4 regions of the Acidovorax sp. GW821-FHT11A03 genome follow, and region 1 is predicted to be linked to each of the others. Evidence: predicted binding sites of a transcription regulator. Region 1 holds the regulator's gene; each other region holds the start of a gene.
What was found. Region 1 encodes sigma-54, which starts transcription at its own class of promoters, with help from an activator protein. Its sites were predicted from a motif close to TGGCANGNAANCTGCTTT; they were not measured.

Region 1 (2,202 bases):
TGCTGGCCCAGGGCACGCCGTCCGAGATCGTGGACAACGCCGAAGTGCGCCGGGTGTACCTGGGCGAACATTTCCGCATGTAGACATGGCCTCCACGCTTGTCATTTCGTGTACTGCGCTGCCCCCCGAGGGGGCCTTCGCGCCTTGGGGCGGCCCGGCGGCGCGGTACGGTACCCCCACGCTCCCCGCTGCGCGTGGTTCGCTGCCCCCCGAGGGGGCCTTCGCGCCTTGGGGCGGCCCGGCGGCGCTCAATCAATGAAACCTGGACTCTCGCTGCGTGTCTCGCAGCATCTTGCATTGACCCCCCAGCTTCAGCAGTCCATCCGGCTGCTGCAGTTGTCCACGCTGGAACTCTCGCAGGAAGTCGAGCAGATGCTCGACGAAAACCCGTTCCTCGAACGCAACGCCGACGAGGCGCCGCGCGAGGAGTTTGGCCTGGAAGCCGCCGATACGCCGGCCCAGGCCGACGACTACAGCGCGGATGATGCTATTTTTTCAGGAGCTACCAGCGCAAGCAGTACCAGCGCTGAGGCTCAAAATGATGCTGAAACACCGAGCGCGGGCGCCGACGAGCCCGACTGGAGCGGCGACGGCACGGTGGAGATGGCGCCCAACGACGCCGAGTGGGGCGGCGACGCCCCCGCCCGCAACCGCAACGACGCCGAAGGCGACGAGGCCGACGCCACCGAGCTGGCCCGCACGCACGAATCGCTGACCGCCTTTTTGCACCGACAGGCGCTGGCGCTGCGCCTGTCCGAGATCGACCGCGCCGCGCTGCGCTTCCTGATCGAATCGCTCAACGACGACGGCTACCTGGAGGATCCGCTCGAAGAGCTGGCCATCAGCCTGGCCGGGCCCGACGACCTGGAGCAGATCGAGGAGCTGGTGCACCGCTTCACCGTGGCACAGCGGCTGCTGCAGAGCCTGGAGCCCGTGGGCGTGGGCGCGCGCGGCCTGGCCGAGTGCCTGACGCTGCAGCTCAAGGCGCTGGCCGCCGACGAGGACAGCGACATCGACCCCGACACCGTGCAGACCGCGCTGCGCGTGTGCCAGCAGCCGCTGGAGATGCTGGCGCGGCGCGACGTGCGCCGCCTCACGCAGGCCTGCGGCGACAGCGAGGAGCGCACCCGCGCCGCCATGGCGCTGATCGCCCGGCTGGAGCCGCGCCCGGGGCGCCGCTTCGCCGACGTGGAGCGCAACATCATCATCCCCGACGTGATCGTGCGCAAGGCCGGGCGCGCCAATGGCCGCGACGGGCAGCACAACTTCATCGTGCAGCTCAACCCCGACGTGATGCCGCGCCTGCGCGTGCACGACATCTATGCCGGCGCCCTGCGCGGCCACAAGGGCGGCGAGGGCCACCAGGGCATGCAGCAGCGCCTGCAGGAGGCGCGCTGGTTCATCAAGAACATCCAGCAGCGCTTCGACACCATCCTGCGCGTCTCGCGCGCCATCGTGGAGCGGCAGAAGAACTTCTTCACCCACGGCGAACTCGCGATGCGCCCGCTGGTGCTGCGCGACATCGCCGACGAGCTGGGCCTGCACGAGTCCACCATCAGCCGCGTGACCACGGCCAAGTACATGGCCACGCCCATCGGCACCTACGAGCTCAAGTACTTCTTCGGCTCGGGCCTGGGCACCGAGACCGGCGGCAATGCGTCGAGCACCGCCGTGCGTGCCCTCATCAAGCAATTCGTGGCCGCCGAGAGCCCGACCAAGCCGCTGTCCGACAGCCAGATCGCCGAGATGCTCAAGGAGCAGGGCATCGAGTGCGCGCGCCGCACCGTCGCCAAGTACCGCGAGGCGCTCAAGATCGCGCCGGCGAATCTGCGCAAGGCGCTGTAGGCGCCGTGCGGGCGTGTGCGCGGCGCATGCGCCTGGTGGCCCGTTTTTCCGCTCCGTTGCCGTCTTTCCCCCTTACTTCGCCACCCCGTCCATGGCCCGCATCGTCTTCGACCTTCCCGCGCACTTCGGTTTCGCCACCGAAATGCAGATCTACATCAGCCACGTCAACCAGGGCGGGCACCTGGACAACGCGCAGCTGCTGAGCCTCGTGTCCGAGGCCCGGGTGCGGTTTTTCCAGTCACTCGGCTACCCCGAGGCCGACGTGGGCGGGCTGTCCATCGTGGTCGGAGACATCGTGGCGCAGTACAAGTCCGAGGGGTTCCACGGCGAGACCATGCGCGTGGAGATGGCGCCTGC
Region 2 (2,202 bases), on a different contig from region 1:
TGGTGGTCACTCCGCTGGCACTGGGCGGGGTGCTGTGGCCGCCGCTCTGGAGCCTGGCCGCCTTCGGCCTGCAGCCGCTGGCGGTACTGCTGCAATGGCTGGCGCAGTGGCCCTGGGCCGTGCTCCACATGCCCGCGGCGCCGCTGTGGGCCGGCGTGCTGGCCGTGGCCGGGGGGGCGCTTCTGGCCGCGAGGTTGCCCTGGCGTCTGCGGTGGCTGGCCCTTCCGCTGCTGTGGCCCGCGCTGTGCTGGCAGCCCGCGCGGCCGGCGGCGGGACAGTTCGAATTGCTGGCGGCGGACATCGGCCAGGGCAATGCGGTGCTGGTGCGCACCGCGACCCACACCCTGCTGTACGACGCAGGGCCGCGTTTCAGCCGCGAAAGCGACGCGGGCCACCGCGTGCTGGTGCCGCTGCTGCGGGCGCTGGGCGAGCGCGTGGACGTGCTCATGCTCAGCCACCGCGATGCCGACCACACAGGCGGCGCGGCGGCGGTGCTGGCCCAGCAGCCGGGGGCCGAACTCACTGGTTCGATCGAGGCTGAGCACATGCTGCAGGCACTGCGCCCCGTCAGGCCCTGCGTGGCGGGCCAGCGGTGGACATGGGATGGCGTGTCTTTCGAGGTGCTGCACCCGGGGGCGCAAGACGCCGCCGCGCCCACCGCCCGGCCCAACGCGCTCAGTTGCGTGCTGCGCATCGCGGCCGCCGCAGAAAAAGGGGAAAGGGGCTCCGTCGCGCTGCTGGCCGGTGACATCGAGGCCGCCCAGGAGCAGGCCCTGCTGGCGCGGGGCGCCGCGGTGCAGGCCGACGTGCTGCTCGTGCCCCACCACGGGAGCAAGACCTCGTCCTCGCCGGCGTTTCTGGAGGCCGTGGCACCGCGCACTGCTTTGGTGCAGGCGGGCTACCGCAACCGCTTTGGCCACCCTGCGGCCGAGGTGCTGCAGCGCTACCGGGAGCGGGGGATCCGCGTGGTGGAGTCGTCCCGCTGCGGGGCTGCCGCGTGGTCGTCGGCGCAACCCGCGCGGGTGGCGTGTGAACGCGACGTCGGCGCGCGGTACTGGCAGCATCGCATGGCACCGTGGCCGGAGTGATCTGCGGGCGCGGCGGGTCCGCCGGTCTGCCGATGCACGGGGCCCCGGAAAGATTTTGAGCTGGTTCGGGGAGTGCGGGCGTACAACTTGCTATCCTGACAGCAGGAGGCCAGTTCATGCAGAAATTTGACGAGATGTACGCCATGCTGCCTTTCGATGGCAGCGATGTGCGGGAGCACTACAAGCGCTATGCGCAGTGGTTGAACAAACAGCCCCCTGACGTGATGCAGGCCCGCCGGGCCGAGGCCGAGATGATCTTCCGGCGCGTGGGCATCACCTTTGCCGTCTACGGCGCCAAGGATGAGGGCGGGGCGGGCAACGAGCGGCTGATCCCGTTCGACCTGATTCCCCGCATCATCCCGGCCCACGAGTGGAGCAGCATGCAGCAGGGGCTGGTGCAGCGGGTCACGGCCCTCAACCGCTTCATCCACGACGTGTACCACGGCCAGGACATCATCCGCGCCGGCATCGTGCCCGCCGATCTCATCCTCAACAATGCCCAGTACCGGCCGGAGATGGCCGGCGTGCAGGTGCCCAAGAACATCTACGCGCACATCGCCGGCATCGATATCGTGCGCGCCCCCAATGCACAGGGCGAGGGCGAGTACTACGTGCTGGAGGACAACCTGCGCGTGCCCAGCGGCGTGAGCTACATGCTCGAGAACCGCAAGATGATGATGCGGCTCTTCCCCGAGCTGTTCAGCCTGCACAAGGTGGCGCCGGTGGCGCATTACCCCGACATGCTGCTGGAGACCCTGCGCGCCAGCGCGCCCGCCACGGCCGACGAGCCCACGGTGGTGGTCCTGACACCCGGCATGCACAACAGCGCGTACTTCGAGCATGCCTTCCTGGCCCAGCAGATGGGCGTGGAGCTGGTCGAAGGGCAGGACCTCGTGGTCAAGGACAAGTTCGTCTACATGCGCACCACGCGCGGCCTGCAGCGGGTGGACGTGATCTACCGCCGCGTGGACGACGACTTCCTCGACCCGCAGGTGTTCCGCCGCAACTCCACGCTGGGCTGCCACGGCCTCATGGAGGCGTACCGCGCCGGCAATGTCGGCATCTGCAATGCGGTGGGCACGGGCGTGGCCGACGACAAGTCGGTCTACCCCTA
Region 3 (2,202 bases), on a different contig from region 1:
GGAGGCATCGGTGCCACGCCCGATGACCACACCCGCCAATGCGCGGCAAGCGCCCTGGGCCGTGAGCTGGCTCTGCATGCCGAGGCCGAGGCGTTGATCCGCGAACGCATGCAGGACGTTGCGCGGGAGCAAGGTGTGCCATACGAAGCCGAGCGGCCGGACAATGTGCACCGGCTCAACATGGGCGTCTTTCCCGCAGGCGCCCGCATCATCCCCAATCCCTACAACAAGATTCCCGGCTTCAGCTGCGAGGGCGTTGGCGGCGGTGCCGTCCATTTCGTGCCCGGATTCCCGGTCATGGCCTGGCCCATGATCGAATGGGTGCTCGACCACCACTATGCAGACCTGTTCAACCGTGCTCCCCAGGTCGAGCAGTCGGTGGTGGTCTATGGCGCCATGGAGGCAGCATTGACACCTCTCATGGAGCGCATAGAAAAATCGCACCCCGAGATCCGGGTGTTCAGCTTACCCAGCGTGGATCATCCACAATACGGGCGGCACATCGAACTGGGCGTCAAAGGTCCTGCTCCCTTGGTCCCGGCCGCCTGGCAGGATCTCAAGACGGGATTGCACAGTTTTGGTGCGGAGTGTGGCCCTGAATTGGTGCGCAATTTGTGATGCTTGGTGTTGATCGTTGTTGTGCACCTTATTGGTGCAATCTCGCAAATGTCCTATCGGCCTGCAGTCCGTAGTGCTCCTTCATAGTGCGGCGGCTGCACCCAGCTGGCACGCAAACTGCTTTTATTTCCACAAATTCTTTTTTCAACAAGCGCTTTACCCAGGAGAACCTGATGGCCAAGACCGTTGCAGACGTGATGAAGATGGTGAAGGAGAACGAAGTCAAGTTCGTTGACTTCCGTTTTACCGATACCCGGGGCAAGGAACAGCACGTGACCGTGCCGGTGTCCCACTTCGATGAAGACAAGTTCACGTCCGGCCACGCATTCGACGGTTCGTCCGTGGCTGGCTGGAAGGGCATTGAAGCCTCGGACATGCAGCTCATGCCCGACCCCAGCACCGCCAACATCGACCCCTTCTTCGAAGAAACCACGCTGTTCCTGCAGTGCGACGTGATCGAACCCGGTGACGGCAAGGCCTACGACCGCGACCCACGCTCCATCGCCAAGCGCGCTGAAGCCTACTTGAAGGCCTCCGGCCTGGGCGACACGGCCTTCTTCGGCCCCGAGCCAGAATTCTTCATCTTCGACGGCGTGCGCTGGTCCAACGAACCCGGCAAGGTCATGTTCGAGATCGAAGAGTACGAAGCCCCCTGGAACTCGGGCGCCAAGCTCGAAGGTGGCAACCGCGGCCACCGTCCCACCGTCAAGGGCGGCTACTTCCCCGTGCCTCCTGTCGACAGCACGCAGGACATGCGCGCCGAAATGTCCTTGATCCTCGAATCCCTGGGCATCCCGGTCGAAGTGTTCCACCACGAAGTGGCGGGCGCTGGCCAGAACGAAATCGGCACGCGTTTCAGCACGCTGGTCGAGCGCGCTGACTGGACCCAGGTCCTGAAGTACGTGGTCTGGAACGTGGCCAACGCCTACGGCAAGACGGCTACCTTCATGCCCAAGCCCTACGCTGGCGACAACGGCTCCGGCATGCACGTGCACCAGTCCATCTGGAAGGACGGCAAGAACCTGTTCGCGGGCGACGGCTACGCCGGCCTGTCGGACTTCGCGCTGTACTACATCGGCGGCATCATCAAGCACGCACGCGCCCTGAACGCCATCACCAACCCCGGCACGAACTCGTACAAGCGCCTGGTGCCCGGCTTCGAAGCCCCTGTGAAGCTGGCCTACTCGGCCCGCAACCGCTCGGCCTCGATCCGCATTCCTTACGTCGCCAACCCCAAGGGCCGCCGCATCGAAGCGCGCTTCCCCGATCCATCGGCCAACCCTTACCTGGCCTTCTCGGCCCTGATGATGGCCGGCCTGGACGGCGTGGAAAACAAGATCCATCCGGGCGAAGCCGCCACGAAGGACCTGTACCATCTGCCACCCGAAGAAGACAAGCTGGTGCCCACCGTCTGCCACAGCCTGGACCAGGCCCTGGAGTATCTGGACAAGGACCGTGGTTTCCTTACCAAGGGCGGCGTCTTTACCGACTCCATGCTCGACGCGTACATCGAGCTCAAGATGGGCGAAGTCACGCGTTTCCGCATGGCGCCTCACCCTGTCGAGTACGACATGTACTACTCGC
Region 4 (2,202 bases), on a different contig from region 1:
ATGCATAAGAAGATAGCACCCACCGTCAGGCCAGGAATTCGAACTGCCTTTTTGCGATAAAGCCAAATTAGCGCCGCGACGCCGGTTGCCGTATGCATTGCCATCCGGTTAGCTTGCGCAAAGTTTCCAGAGGGACGGGCACTGATAGGTATTTGAAGCACCCAATGGCCCAGGCCGTCGAGTATTAGCCATTGGTACAGCGCCTCTGCAACACTGCAGAGCGCAGAAGCTACCAGGAAAAGACTCAGCCCATGAAGCAGTCTGACGCCGCTCTGCGCTACCGTAATCCGGTGTCCCAGGTGCATTGCGAGTAGCGCGCCTACCGCGTACAGGGTGAGCAGCGCAGCATCTCCCAAATACACAGTAGTGCTCGTAATGACGCGCAGGCCTGCGAGTAAAGGGAGGGCAAGAAGGCAGAGGCTCAGGGCATCAAACTTCCGAGTGAACGGGGCGCTCGTAGTTGCCCATTGTTGGGATAGCGAAAGAAAAACAAGAGCCATACCGGCCCAAGCTTCAGATTGAAACTTGGACCAGGGCGGGTACAAATCGCTCGCATGCCATGCAGCAAAAGCACAAACACAAGCGAGGGCAACAAGAAAGCGCTGCATCAATGCAAAACACAATAAAAAAACGGCGGTACAACCGCCGTTTTTTGAGCACGGGGCAAATTACCCGCGGCAAGAAGATGGAAGATACTTCACACTTACAGTAGTGCCATCAGCGGTGGCGCCACAGCGCCAGCGGTATACCTTGACGCGAACGTCGGTATTGGCGAACACGGTTGTGTCATCCTTCATGGGGGCCAATGACACGATCTTGGTATCCACAACGGCCGAGATATTTTGGACCTTAGCAGTCACGATCCCCGCGTTAGACACATGCAACTCATCAACAAACTTGGTTTCAGCGCTGGCACCGATAGGGCAGCCCCAAGTTTCAGCGTCTGCTGCGGGAAGGGTGGCGGCAGTGGTCCCTTCGATCAACTCCTGAACGCTGGTACGACAGCCGGACAAGGCCAGCGTGGGTTCGGACATCTTGGCGCGGATCGTATAGTCCTGATAGGCAGGCAGAGCCACGGCAGCCAGAATACCAATGATCGCGACGACGATCATCAGTTCGATAAGGGTAAAACCTTTTTGCAGGGTACGCGTCATAGGAACCTCCTGGGAGTCAATTTGCAACTGAGTACCTGTCGAACAATTCGCCAGGTTAGCAAGCTTGCAGCACATTGTGTGCCAGATTGAACTTCACGCTGAGCGTTGCAAATAGTACCGGTAGAAGCGTTGCAGCACTTGGGAGCTGAAAATTGTCATTTTTGGCGACATTTTTGTCTGACCATCCCTGTCACTGCAAGCGGTCTGTTACAAATCAAAAACCTGTCCCGCTTCGAGCCACCGCAGATCATGCGGCGAACCGCAATTTAGCAAAGGCGCGGTGCTAAGTTGCTTGATCTCCTCCATGATGACAGCAGTTTCTGATGGCTTGGTGTGCGTGATGTAGATGGGAAAAACCCGGTCCGTGCGCAGTTGTGCAAGTTCTTGCGCCAAGGTGATCGGCGAGAGGTGAAGGCTTCTCTCTGCGAGCATGCGCTCTCTGTTGCTGAAAGCAGTTTCCACTACCAACTGGCAGACAGGCATGCGGTTGATCCATTGCCAGAACGCGGGGTTTCTTTCGCTATCACCGCTAAAAGCCCACCAGCCGGTGTCGCCTAGGACCGCGTATCCGACCGCAGGCACCGTGTGGACCGCTGGCAGCACTTCGATGAGACGATCGTCAAGGATGGCCTGCTGACCCACAGACAGGGATGCATACCGAAGAAATGGTCGATCAGGCGTTGGAATGGCACTGAAGTCCGGCCAGATGACTTTATTGAATACATGGTTTTGCAGCGCCGCGATCGTTTCTGCGAGCGCGTGCACCGTCACGGGCGCATTGCGTATCGACGACACTGCATCCAGCATCAGCGGCAGCGCCGCAATGTGATCCAGGTGTGAGTGCGTCAAGAACACATGGTCAATTTGGCGCATCTCTTCGAGCGTTAGGTCGCCCACTCCAGTTCCCGCATCAATCAGGATGTTGTCGCCTATCAAAAATGAGGTCGTGCGGCAGCCCTTGGCGATGGAGCCTGAGCATCCGAGCACGCGAACCTTCATGGGCCAACCTGTCTATTTGGTGTCGAAATTGGTGGCGCTATCCCATTGG

Region 2: a site for sigma-54 is predicted at 1,165-1,182, ahead of AC1RVY_RS16345 (circularly permuted type 2 ATP-grasp protein). Genes of this name have one in related genera too.
Region 3: a site for sigma-54 is predicted at 725-742, ahead of glnA (type I glutamate--ammonia ligase). Genes of this name have one in related genera too.
Region 4: a site for sigma-54 is predicted at 1,221-1,238, ahead of AC1RVY_RS11285 (pilin). Genes of this name have one in related genera too.

Annotation. Positions count from the first base shown of each region.
Region 1 is NZ_JBXASG010000008.1:31,954-34,155, forward strand. It holds gene lptB (LPS export ABC transporter ATP-binding protein) at 1-83, shown strand, start outside; gene AC1RVY_RS19875 (RNA polymerase factor sigma-54) at 256-1,845, shown strand; gene AC1RVY_RS19880 (acyl-CoA thioesterase) at 1,937-2,202, shown strand, end outside.
Region 2 is NZ_JBXASG010000006.1:126,700-128,901, reverse strand. It holds gene AC1RVY_RS16350 (DNA internalization-related competence protein ComEC/Rec2) at 1-1,088, shown strand, start outside; gene AC1RVY_RS16345 (circularly permuted type 2 ATP-grasp protein) at 1,205-2,202, shown strand, end outside.
Region 3 is NZ_JBXASG010000007.1:408,435-410,636, reverse strand. It holds gene AC1RVY_RS19730 (competence/damage-inducible protein A) at 1-618, shown strand, start outside; gene glnA (type I glutamate--ammonia ligase) at 792-2,202, shown strand, end outside.
Region 4 is NZ_JBXASG010000004.1:176,316-178,517, reverse strand. It holds gene AC1RVY_RS11290 (O-antigen ligase family protein) at 1-608, opposite strand, end outside; gene AC1RVY_RS11285 (pilin) at 669-1,154, opposite strand; gene AC1RVY_RS11280 (3',5'-cyclic-nucleotide phosphodiesterase) at 1,362-2,153, opposite strand; gene AC1RVY_RS11275 (CHASE2 domain-containing protein) at 2,166-2,202, opposite strand, start outside.